4 regions of the Ectobacillus soli genome follow, and region 2 is predicted to be linked to each of the others. Evidence: riboswitches for the same ligand, from Rfam matches in the RefSeq annotation. Region 2 holds a riboswitch; each other region holds the start of a gene.
The links. Region 2 has a riboswitch for S-adenosylmethionine ahead of ACAN53_RS09835 (aliphatic sulfonate ABC transporter substrate-binding protein). Riboswitches for the same ligand answer to the same signal wherever they lie in the genome.

Region 1: it holds a riboswitch for S-adenosylmethionine, as region 2 does, so the genes downstream of both, ACAN53_RS02065 (bifunctional homocysteine S-methyltransferase/methylenetetrahydrofolate reductase) here and ACAN53_RS09835 (aliphatic sulfonate ABC transporter substrate-binding protein) in region 2, are expected to answer to the same signal.
Region 3: it holds a riboswitch for S-adenosylmethionine, as region 2 does, so the genes downstream of both, ACAN53_RS15765 (homocysteine synthase) here and ACAN53_RS09835 (aliphatic sulfonate ABC transporter substrate-binding protein) in region 2, are expected to answer to the same signal.
Region 4: it holds a riboswitch for S-adenosylmethionine, as region 2 does, so the genes downstream of both, ACAN53_RS16665 (methionine ABC transporter ATP-binding protein) here and ACAN53_RS09835 (aliphatic sulfonate ABC transporter substrate-binding protein) in region 2, are expected to answer to the same signal.

What each region holds. Positions count from the first base shown of each region.
Region 1 is NZ_JBGJZM010000001.1:401,837-404,955, reverse strand. Features, by position in the region: gene ACAN53_RS02065 (bifunctional homocysteine S-methyltransferase/methylenetetrahydrofolate reductase) at 1-1,336, opposite strand, end outside; SAM riboswitch class I at 1,408-1,516, opposite strand; SAM riboswitch class I at 1,725-1,836, shown strand; gene ACAN53_RS02060 (methionine biosynthesis PLP-dependent protein) at 1,899-3,011, shown strand; gene metC (cystathionine beta-lyase) at 3,008-3,119, shown strand, end outside.
Region 2 is NZ_JBGJZM010000001.1:1,919,218-1,922,336, reverse strand. Features, by position in the region: gene ACAN53_RS09850 (hypothetical protein) at 1-127, opposite strand, end outside; gene ACAN53_RS09845 (response regulator aspartate phosphatase) at 384-1,457, shown strand; gene ACAN53_RS09840 (hypothetical protein) at 1,490-1,675, shown strand; SAM riboswitch class I at 1,757-1,868, shown strand; gene ACAN53_RS09835 (aliphatic sulfonate ABC transporter substrate-binding protein) at 1,958-2,929, shown strand; gene ACAN53_RS09830 (ABC transporter permease) at 2,945-3,119, shown strand, end outside.
Region 3 is NZ_JBGJZM010000004.1:7,076-10,194, forward strand. Features, by position in the region: gene ACAN53_RS15760 (AlbA family DNA-binding domain-containing protein) at 1-638, opposite strand, end outside; SAM riboswitch class I at 833-942, shown strand; SAM riboswitch class I at 1,044-1,160, shown strand; gene ACAN53_RS15765 (homocysteine synthase) at 1,250-2,539, shown strand; gene ACAN53_RS15770 (hypothetical protein) at 2,898-3,119, shown strand, end outside.
Region 4 is NZ_JBGJZM010000005.1:30,040-33,158, forward strand. Features, by position in the region: gene ACAN53_RS16660 (MetQ/NlpA family ABC transporter substrate-binding protein) at 1-763, opposite strand, end outside; SAM riboswitch class I at 842-946, opposite strand; SAM riboswitch class I at 1,127-1,245, shown strand; gene ACAN53_RS16665 (methionine ABC transporter ATP-binding protein) at 1,406-2,437, shown strand; gene ACAN53_RS16670 (methionine ABC transporter permease) at 2,427-3,077, shown strand.

The DNA.
Region 1 (3,119 bases), 1.5 Mb from region 2:
CGTTTAATTCCTTTATCATTCGAATTAACTCGAATGAGGAAACGTCAAATACAGATGTAGCACCCGGAAAATCACCTACTCTAGCTGGATCCCCAGTTAAAGCTAACACTTCGTGGATTCCTAAAGAAGATAACCCTAGTAAATGCGAATGTAATCCAATTAAATTATGATCACGGCATGTTAAATGGGCAAGAACAGGAATATCATATCGCCGCAAAAGCGCACCCATTGCCATATTTGAAATACGCGGACTTGCTAGGGAATTGTCAGCAAGTGTAATTGCATCTGCCCCCGCATGCTTTAATGCCTTTGCACCTTCAAAAAAGCGTTGCGTTACCAATTGCTTCGGCGGATCTAACTCTACAATGACTGTAGTTTCACGTTTCGCCTTTTCTGACAAACTAGAATCAGTTGCTGGAACTGGCTGCGTGACAATAATAGGCGTAGGTCGAACTTTAATCTGTTTCTCATATATTGGCAATTGTCCATCCAATGCATGTCTCATAGCACGAATATGCTCTGGAGTCGTACCACAGCACCCACCAAGAAGACGAACTCCTTGGTCAATAAACCCCTTTGCCATATGTTCAAAATAATCTGCCGTTCCTTCGTACACATACTTTCCATCATCATACTTTGGTAACCCAGCATTCGGATATGCCGATAAGAATCCTTCATTTGGCAAGGACACGGTTTCTAATGATTCAATCATGCGAAGAGGTCCCAGATGACAATTTAATCCTACAACATCAGCACCCCTTTGTTGCAATTCAAGTAATACTTGCTCAATATATCGACCACTTTGTGTAAGTCCTGCTTCATGTAACGCTACTTGCGCAACAATTGGAAGATCCGTAGCCTTACGTAATACTCCAAGTGCATGATAGAGCTCTACCTCATCATAAAATGTCTCCAGAAGAAGTCCATCTACCCCTTCCTCAAGTAATGTATTCGCTTGCTCCATGAGCATAAATTCTCGTTCAACCTCTGTCGTCATAACTGATCCAATATGTTTCATACCACCGATTGTACCCAGTACAACCGTATTCGAATCGGCTGCTTTTCGAGCATTCCGAACCGCTGCACGATTAATTTGCTTTACATTATTTTCTAATCCATACATACGAAGCTTTCCTTCATTTGCACCATACGTATGAGTTTGAATCACATCTGCTCCTGCTTCTACATAAAGCCTATGAATACCGCTAATTCGATCAGGCTCTGTTACATTTAACTCCTCAAAGCAGCTCTGCAAACCGTATGAATGGAGCATCGTGCCCATTGCTCCGTCCCCAATCAATATTCCTTGTCCAAGTCTTTCTTTCAAGTTGCCCATTTGCCACGCTCCTTATCGTCAAGCCAAACAACCCCCTCTTCCAACAAAAGAAGAGGGGGACATTTTTCCTCCTCTTATCACGCAAAACCATCGTTTTGCAGGTTGTAGCACCGTTTCAAACACCTGTTTGAAGGTTGCTGGGCTTCATAGGGCCTATCCCTCCACCACTCTCGATAAGAGTTTCACAATTACCAGATCGTAAATATACAATTTTCCATTAATTTAGCACGTGTCACGCTAAATCGTCAATATATTTTCAGAAAAAAATAATAATTTATAATTTTCGTACGTAACGGTTCTTACTATTTCTTTCGAATATTCAAAAAAATGTTTGCTTTTTTATCGATATTGATATACTTTATAGAAAGACTTTATACAATTCCATATATTCTTATCAAGAGAGGTAGAGGGACTGGCCCAGTGACACCTCAGCAACCATTAACCTTATGTTAACAAGGTGCTAATTCCAGCAGATTCATTTTGAATTTGACAGATAAGAAGAAGTGCTGTTACTAAAACCTTCTTCTTATAGAAGGTTTTTTATTTTATAGGAGGGATAGCTATGAAATTTGTAGAAACAAAGCTCGCTCAAATCGGAAATAGAAGTGAGGACGTGACAGGAACCGTCAATCCTCCCGTTTATTTTTCAACCGCCTATCGTCACGAAGGCATTGGACAGTCAAGTGGCTATGATTATATTCGCACAGGTAATCCTACCCGCAAAATAGTGGAAGAAGCAATTGCTGAATTAGAGGAAGGGGATCAAGGCTTTGCCTGTAGCTCAGGCATGGCTGCCATTACCCTGCTTCTTTCCCTATTTCAATCGGGAGATGAATTAATCGTTTCAGAAGACTTATATGGAGGAACTTTTCGCTTACTACGGGATTATGAGGCAAAGTGGAATATTCGATGTAGATACGTTAACACATTGCATCTCTCTGACCTAAAAAAAGCTCTTACGCCACAAACGAAAGCCATTTTTCTGGAAACTCCAACAAATCCACTTATGCACACTGCAGATATAGAGGCCATTGCTACTATCGCTCATATGCATAACCTGCTACTCATCGTTGATAATACGTTTTACACCCCTATTCTACAGCAGCCTCTTCGTCTTGGTGCTGATATTGTTGTTCATAGCGCTACCAAATATTTAGGTGGTCATAATGACGTGCTAAGCGGTCTTATCGTCGCAAAAGGAAAGACATTATGCGAATCCCTAGCCTATTATCACAATTCCTCAGGGGCAGTATTAAGTCCATTCGACTCATGGCTTCTTATGCGCGGTATGAAAACATTATCTCTTCGAATGAACAAACACGAAGAAAATGCGAAGCAATTAGTATCCTACTTACAAAAAACAAATGAAGTAACCGATGTATTGTATCCAGGACGCGGAGGTATGCTTTCATTCCGTTTAGCACGGGAAGAATGGATAAATCCATTCTTACAAGCAATATCCCTAATTACATTTGCTGAGAGTCTTGGAGGAGTGGAAAGTTTAATAACTTATCCTGCTACACAAACGCATGCTGATATTCCTGTTGAAATTCGAACACAACGAGGAATTTGTAACCGTCTATTACGTTTTTCAGTAGGAATTGAACATATCACTGATTTAATGACAGATCTAGAAAGAGCATTCGCTGCTCTTCACAAGGAGGTAGAAGCATGACCGAATCCTATTCCGTACAAACATTATTACTTCACAATAATCACAAAGTAGACCCCCATACAGGGGCAGTGAGTGTACCGATATACAATACAAGCACATTTCACCAAA
Region 2 (3,119 bases):
ACGTCCAATATCTGCGCGACAAATCTTGAAAAAAACCTAGCACAAACCCAATTAATAAAATTACACCAACACAGGAACAAAGCTGTATAAAACTCGTTACGAGTAGGGTAATCAAAAAAGTTCCCATTATAATCATCCTTATCTAACCTAACACAGGTCTACAAAATTGTTATTATCGTAACATGAAATAGGTTGGAAGAAAAGGAATCCTATCCCTGAAAATAATCTTAAATAGTATGCAAAATGAAAGAATATAACGTATAAAACTTTTATTATAATAATAAAAGTTACTATTTAGAAAAATATTTAGTAAAATAATATACATATGATCTTTTATTTGCTAATATTAATCTACCTTTACAATATAAGGGAGGAAGATTGCGATGTCAGTTCAAGTAATTAGTAGCGCATACATCACAAATCTATTAAATGAATGGTATCAAGCTATTCGTTCGCAGCATGTGAATAAGGCTGAGGAGTATAAACGTGAAGTTGAGATAAAGCTTTCTTATATGGAAGAAAATCAAAACGTACTCCTCTATTATTCACTTCTCGATTTCCGTCATAGCATTCTCGTAAAAAGTTTGGTACATGCTGATTCCTCCGTACAAAATATTGAAAAAGATGAAAGTAGTATGGATGATTTCCTTACTTATTACTATCATTTGTTTAAAGGTATTTATGCGATGAACAACGGTCAATATAGCGATGCACGTATTCACTATCAAAAGGCGGAAGTCTTACTTGATTTCGTTCCAGATGGAGCGGAAAAAGCAGAATTTTATTACCGCGTGGGTACGTTTTATTATCATATACACCAACCGCTAGACTCGATTCGTTATATCACGAATGCACGCTACTTTTATTTAGAGAATTTCGGATATGAACGAAATATAGCTTCTTGCGATAATGTTCTGGGTCTTAGTTGCATTTTATTAAAGCAATTCGACCAAGCAGAAACTTATTTTCTTACTTCGTTAAAGCAATTACTTAAGTTAGATGAGAAGAAACTCATTCTAAAAGTAAGTCACAATCTAGGATTCTTATATGCTGAACAAGGCCTATCTAATTTGGCTATCCCGTATTTGCTAGAGGCAGTAAAAGATAATCCGAAAACAATGTTTCTCCTTGCGAGAGAATACAATAAGCTTGGCATGGATCGTAAAGCACAAGATTTAATTTCAGAAGGAATGAAATCTTGTGATGAAGAATATAAGCATCATTTTTCCGTTCTTAAAGCAGTCGTAACCGTATATCCAGTCGAAAGACTAGAGCAAGCGGTACGTAAGGCTATCCTTTACTTTAAAAAAGAAGGGCTTTGGAAGTATGTGGAAGAATATTGCGATATGGTAGCCGTAGCGTTACATCGTCACAGCTTTTTTGAACAAGCAAGTGCATACTTCTTAACAAGTCATGAGGCAAAGAAAAAATCGTATGAGAAAGAGGCTTTGCTTTAAAAAATTTGATATAGGTAGTAGGTGTCAGCCTATTGGTCGTTTTTCTCGTAACAGGTGGTAACAGACTCACTGATACATCTCCAAATCAAACGATAAAAGCGGCGCTTCATATGCAGGTAAAGGATCATGGTGAAACGTGGTACCATGAGAAGGGAAAAGAGAGAGTGAATCTCTCTTTTTTGTTAGTGCTTTTTATCTTCATTATTCAGTTAATTTAAATAAGCAAAAAAATATTTTGACATTTCTGTGAACTATAAATATAATAAAACCTATAAGTTTAATAATAATTAAATATAACACTCTTATCCAGAGAGACGGAGGGACTGGCCCTAAGATGTCTCGGCAACCATTGAATGCGAAAGCTTCAAACGGTGCTAATTCCAGCAGAATACTTATTCTGAAAGATGAGAGGGACGATCTGGTATGTAAAGTCGACCTCTTATCTAGATGAGGTCGACTTTTTTATTTGGAAATGGGGACAAAAACAAGGGGGAAGTTACATGAAGAAAATCATTGCAGTTGTTCTACTTGTATTCACACTACTGATCACGGGCTGCCAATCAAACGCAGCTACCGCAAAGCCAAAGGAAATTCGAATCGATTATGCGTATTATTCTCCGCTAAGTCTCGTGCTTAAAGATCAAGGCTTCTTAGAAAAACGATTAGCGAAAGACGGAGTTCCAGTTAAATATGTATTAAGTCAAGGAAGTAATAAGGCATTAGAATTTTTGAATAGTAACAGTGTGGACTTTGGTTCTGCTGCAGGAGGTGCAGCACTAATTGCGAAGGCAAAGGGAGCACCGATTGAGAGTGTTTATGTTGCGTCGAAGCCAGAATGGACCGCACTCGTTACGCTACCTGATTCATCCGTAAAATCAGTTGCAGATTTAAAGGGCAAGAAGGTTGCCGCTACATTCGGAACAGATCCACATATTTTCTTACTGCGCGCACTAGATGAAGCAGGTTTGTCTTCGAAGGATGTTCAGTTAATTAACTTGCAGCATACGGACGGTGCACTTGCTCTTCAAACTAAGCAAATTGATGCGTGGGCCGGCTTGGATCCGCATATGGCCAAAGTAGAACTCGAATCAAAAGCAACACTCTTTAAACGACAAGTTGATTGGAATACGTACAGTCTCCTTCACGTACGAAGTGAATTTGCAAAGCAATATCCAGCCTATGTCAAAGTTGTACTCGAAGCCTATGAAGATGCAAGAAAATGGGCACTTGCGCATCCGGAAGAAACAGCACAAATTCTTGCAAAAGAAGCGAAGCTCGACCCGGAAATTGCAAAACTAGAATTAAAACGCAGTGATTTCTCAAATGCTATTCCGAATGATGCAGTGAAGGATTCCTTAAAGGGAGCATCTACTGTTCTTCTTAAAGAAAAAATTATTCCGCCAAATACGGATACGAAAAAAACAATTGATGAGTTAATTCAGCCTTCTTTCGCGAAGGAAGTAGTGAAATAAAAAGGAGGATTACAAATGAGTGAAAAAACAATTGTCGTTTCACTTCCCGCAAAGAAGGCGAAGACGTCCGGCAATAGCTCCAAATGGTTGCTTGGCACGATTTTTCCTGTTTTATTATTAGTTATTTGGGAGTGGGCAAGTCGGTTTGGTATCATTTCTGCACATCTCTTACCTTCTCCATCTACTATTC
Region 3 (3,119 bases), on a different contig from region 2:
AACTGACCGTGGACACGATGGCTAATGTCCTCTAAGTCTGCCCAAATACCTTTCATATTTTGATCTATCTTTTCCTTAATGCTCTCAAGATTTTGGTTTAGAATATTTACTTGGACTTTTGTTTGTTGTAAATTATCGTTTAACTCTTTCGTTGCGTTTTTAAAACGGTCAATAAACGCACTGCCTTGTAGCTCTAAGTACATATCTAATAGTTTTTCCGGTGTAATCGGATTGTTTCTTCCATCACCACGAATTTGATAGATTCCTTTGTTTGTACAATAAGGCTTATAGGGACCGCTCGGAATTTCGATTCGGTAAAACGGTTTGTCTGAATCTTCATTTTCTATAAATACTTCAACACCTACAGGAGGACGACATTCACCTGCTTTGGAGAGGAGCGTTAGTTTTTCTTTATCGCCAATTGGACATCCATAGATAGAACCATGCTGTTGTCCACTTGCATCTATTCCTTCATCGACGCCGACAAGAATCGTGCCTCCAACGGGAGAGTTTGCAAAAGCTACTAAATCTTCGGGTTTTATCCCCTTCATCTCTCGTTTAAAGTCAACATCGTATCCTTCTTCCTTACTTAATAAATGCATTGCTTTTTTACTTATAGAATGGGAATTGCCGGTCAATATAAATACCTCCTACGCGAGCGTCCTGCATTAAATATATGGTATCATATAGTTTTTTGACAGGTATAAATGTCTGATTCATTAATAAAAGGCCTTATTTCTATTCTATAATTGAAAATTAAAACGTCAATATTTCAAAAATATTTTGACATTTCTATTTTTTCAGTTTATAGTATATATCAATAACAGAATAAAACTTATCCAGAGCGGCGGAGGGACTGGCCCGATGAAGCCCGACAACCAGCATTTTTTTAGAGTGTAGTGGTGTCAATTCCAGCGGATTGCAAAATCGGATAGATAAGGGACGATAGCAAATTTTAATGCAATTTCATTGCTTATTAAAGTTAATTATGCTGCTTTCCTTATAGGAAGGCAGCTTTTTATTTTCAAAAAAATTGAATTTATTTCTCATCAAGAGAGGTTGAGGGACTGGCCCAATGAAACCTCGGCAACCTTCAGGGATATTTTTCTGAAAAGGTGCTAATTCCATCGCTTTGTTTAGTAAGAGGCGAAAGATGAGAGAGGGTAATCTTGCGTTTCTAGACCTCTTTCATCAGTTTTCAATGAAAGAGGTCTTTTTGTATACAAATTGAATTAGAAAAGGGGATATTATGATGAGTGAAAGAAAATTAAGCTTTGAAACATTACAAGTACATGCAGGTCAGGTTGTAGATCCAACTACAGGATCACGTGCTGTTCCTATTTATCAAACAACTTCCTATGTGTTTAATGATGCCGATCATGCAGCGAATTTATTCCAATTAAAAGAACCAGGAAACGTGTATTCAAGAATCATGAACCCAACGCAAGACGTGTTTGAAAAGAGAGTTGCAGAGCTAGAAGGCGGCGTAGCTGGACTTGCAACTGCATCTGGAATGGCAGCTATCTACTATTCCATCCTAAATGTTGCAAGTGCAGGGGATGAAATCGTAGCGGCAAGTACTTTATATGGTGGTACATATGAATTATTTCATTCAACACTTAAAAAAAGCGGAATCAATGTAACCTTTGTTGATCCAGATGATCCGGAAAACTTCAGAAATGCTATTACAGATAAGACAAAAGCACTGTACGCAGAAACAATCGGAAATCCGAAAATCAATGTATTAGATATCGAAGCAGTAGCAACCATTGCACATGAAAATAAGATTCCTCTTATCATTGACAATACGTTTGCAACGCCTTACCTTACACGCCCAATTGAATTTGGCGCGGACGTAGTTGTTCATTCTGCAACAAAATTCATCGGCGGACACGGAACGACAATCGGTGGAATCATCGTTGATGGTGGTACATTTGATTGGAGAGCAAGTGGTAAATTTCCTGACTTTACAACACCAGATAAAAGCTACAATGGTTTAATCTATGCAGATTTAGGTGCTCCGGCATACGCATTAAAGGCTAGAGTTCAATTGTTACGTAACACAGGTGCAGCACTAAGCCCGCAAAGTGCATTTAGCTTCCTTCAAGGTTTAGAATCGTTGTCACTACGCGTTGAAAGACATGTTGCCAATGCGAGAAAGGTAGTTGAATTCTTGAGTAATCATCCGAAAGTTGCATGGGTGAATTATCCGGAACTAGAAGGAAACCCATACAATGCATTAGCGAAAAAATATTTACCAAAAGGTGCAGGATCTATCTTTACATTTGGTATCAAAGGCGGAGCAGAAGCAGGAAAGAAATTTATTAATAGTGTTGAATTATTCTCACTTCTTGCAAATGTAGCGGATGCAAAATCGCTTGTTATTCACCCAGCAAGTACAACACATGCAGAGCTTACGGAAGAAGAGCAAAAAGCTGCTGGTGTTACTCCTGACTTAATTCGTCTTTCCATTGGTGTGGAAGGTATCGACGATATTATTTACGATCTACAACAAGCGCTTGAAAAAACAGTAGGGTAACAACTTATCTAGAGTGACATCGGCCATTCATTACTTTAGAATATACCCTTGTGTAAAGCGTCCTCACGTTTGTGAGGACGCTTTGTTTCGTTTTCTAAAATGACTTAAAAAAAGTCAAATGAAAGGAGGTAAAATAAGAGGTCTAGTAATCTCTTCAATATTACTTAACAACTTGTCTGCATATTTTGTATATTTCCTACAGATACCTAATTATAGTAACTTGATATATTTATCCCTTACATATAATTACGCATTGAATATAAATAGAAATGTACAAGTAATAATGTACAAATACAAAATGGAAATCTATGTATAGAATAAGAAGACTCAACGGTTTCCTTGAAAGGAGATTAATATTTTGTCTTTTCCAAATATCCCTAGTGTTACGCCGACGATTTCCCTTTCGACTAAACAGACAATTCCGTTGCTTTTGGCTTCCATTGCTTTTGAGGAATTAGCTCTAGCTCATATCATGAATGCGGAAGCAGAGAAGATTCAATTTGTTCTTGGAACATTACCTCCTCCTAAAACTACATTTTCTCCAGCAACTGTATCCATAACTAATCTTATTGATATTGAT
Region 4 (3,119 bases), on a different contig from region 2:
TATCAATAAAGTCAGTGACTTCTTTAGATTGATAAATACTAACCAGTTTCTTTAACTCGGGACGGTCCTTATCCTTCTCACGTGCAGCAATAATATTAATGTATGGCTTTGCCGTTTTACTTTCGTGGAATAAAGAATCCTTTAACTTTAAGCCAGCTGTAAGTGCCGTTCCATTATTTATAACGGATGCAGCAACATCTTGCATGACTCTCGGTGTAGTTGCACCATCGACTGGAACAATATCTAATTTTTTTGGATTTTCTTTAATTTTGTCAGCCCCGCCATCTCCGTTAAAATTATCCACGACTTTAATGAGTCCTGCTTCTTGTAACAGTAACAGGGAGCGGCCCCAGTTCGATTGATCATTCGGAATCGCAATTTTTGATCCATCTGGTATATCTTTCAAACTCTTATACTTACTCGAATAAATTCCTAATGGAGCTATAATTGTGGTACCGATTGGGACAATTTTTGTATTATGTTTAGCATTAAACTGATCCAAATAGGAAATATGCTGGAACGCATTTACATCAATTTCTCCATCATTAAGCGGAGTATTGGGATCAATGGTTGAATTGAAATTTACAATTTCTACAGTTAAGCCTTCCTTTTTCGCAAGGTCTGCGATGTAATTCCATGTTTTGATTTCGGAACTTCGAATGCCAACCTTAATCACTTTGTTTTCGCTCGAAACACTCTTCCCGCATCCAGAAATAACAAATACAAGTACCAAAACAGATAATATAATACCAAATTTTCTCATTATACATCCCCCATTTTTTATAAAATGTAAAAAGACCCTTCTTTTTGATAAGAAGAGTCACATAAACAAGCATCGGATCTCTTATCTTTCGAACAGTTCATGTTCGCTGGAATTGGCACAGTACCTATAAAGCCTGTTGCCGAGGTGTCATTGGGCCAGTCCCTCAACCTCTCTTGATAAGAATATAATTCTATGTAATAACATAAAATTACTATGAATTAAGTGTTTCATTTACTATATTTCCTTTATATACTAATTGTCAATTATTTTTTCATTTTACCTTTTGTGGATTGACTATTGACGAACCTTATTATTCTATGTATTCTAAGTATATTAAATTTTCATTAAAATCCAATATATGTTTTCTTATTTCGAGAGAGGGAGGGATTTGGCCCGATGAACTCTCGGCAGCAGACTTGTTTTCCTTTACGGAACGAGAACTGTGCCAATTCCAACAAGCTACGGCGCTTGAAAGATAAGAGATAAATTTATCTAACGCCTTCTTGTTATATGTAAGAGGCTTTTTTATTTTTCTCAAATAGGTCTATCTACAGAAAAATAAGAATCTATATCCATAATTCATAGTAAATCCATAGTTTTTATAAAAATTATGGAGTGCACTTATTTAAAGGAGTGAGATCATTGATTACATTTGAAGAAGTTACGAAAGTGTACGACAACGGACAAAGTAAAATTACAGCACTAAATGGCATTAATCTTGAAGTGAAGGAAGGCGAAATTTACGGTGTGATTGGATTAAGCGGTGCAGGGAAAAGTTCACTTATACGTTGTGTTAACTTTCTCGAAGTCCCCTCTTCCGGGCGCATACTCGTTGACAATCACGACTTAACTACCCTTTCAGAAAAACAAATTCGTGAAGTAAGGCGCAATATCGGTATGGTCTTTCAGCACTTCAACTTACTTAATTCAAAAACCGTTTTTACAAACGTCGCTATGCCGCTTATTTTAGCAAAGGTACCAAAGGCTGAAATAAAAGAACGCGTAATGGCGCTACTTGAATTTGTTGGTTTAAAAGATAAAGCTAACAAGTATCCAGATCAGCTTTCAGGTGGACAAAAGCAGCGAATTGGTATTGCACGAGCGTTAACAACTAATCCGAAAATTTTATTATGCGACGAAGCAACTTCAGCCTTAGACCCACAAACAACTAGCTCGATTTTAGATTTATTAAAAGAAGTAAACAAAACGTATGGCATTACGATTTTATTAATTACGCATGAAATGAATGTCATTCGTGATATTTGCGACCGGGTAGCTGTTCTGGAGGATGGAAAAATCATTGAAGAGGGTTCTGTTTTCGAAGTGTTCTCTAATCCATCTACGAATACGGCAAAAAACTTTGTCAGCACTGTTATGCACGATAAAATACCAGAATCGATTCTAAACGTAATTGCGAAAAATAATGGAAGTAGAAAGATTTACCGTATCGTTTTTGTTGGTGAATCAGCCGGCCATCCTCTTATCTCAACCATTGCGAAGAAATTCGATATAGATATCAATATTCTATTCGGTCAAATTACCGAGCTACAAGGGAATGCCTTTGGAAACTTAATTGTTGAATTTATCGGAAATACAAAACAAGTGGGCGAGGCGCTTCAGTCTATTCATCTATCCAATATTCTTATCAAGGAGGTTTTGCCAAGTGCAAGTTAGTACGCAAGAAATCATTGAATCGCTCATTCAAACATTACAAATGGTCAGCATTTCACTTCTCTTCTCTACTCTTATCGGCCTTCCATTAGGGGTACTATTAGTCATTATGCGCAAAGGGCATCTCATGGAGAATGCGCCATTATTCACCATATTAAATACCATTATTAATATTTTTCGTTCGCTTCCATTTATCATCCTAATGGTCGCTATCATTCCGCTCACCCGCTTACTTGTTGGAACATCGATTGGAACAGCAGCTGCGATTGTACCGCTGATCTTTTTCGCAGCTCCTTACATTGCTCGTCTCATCGAGAATTCTCTCCTTGAGGTCGATCCGGGTGTAATCGAAGCAGGAAAAGCAATGGGAGCAACGCCTTGGCAAATTATCTTCCGCTTTCTTGTACCAGAAGCATTAGGATCGATTATTTTGAGCCTTACGATTGCTACCATCGGTCTGATCGGCGCATCCGCTATGGCTGGTGCAGTCGGAGGCGGCGGAATTGGGGATTTAGCAATTACGTATGGATATCAACGATTTGACACAGTGGTTATGATTATTACGGTTATCATCCTAATCGTACTAGTCCAAGGGTTTCAATCACTTGGAAACATACTATCTAGAAAAATACGACGTCGATAAAGATAGCAAAGAAAGATATACATTAGATTTTAACATGGTACA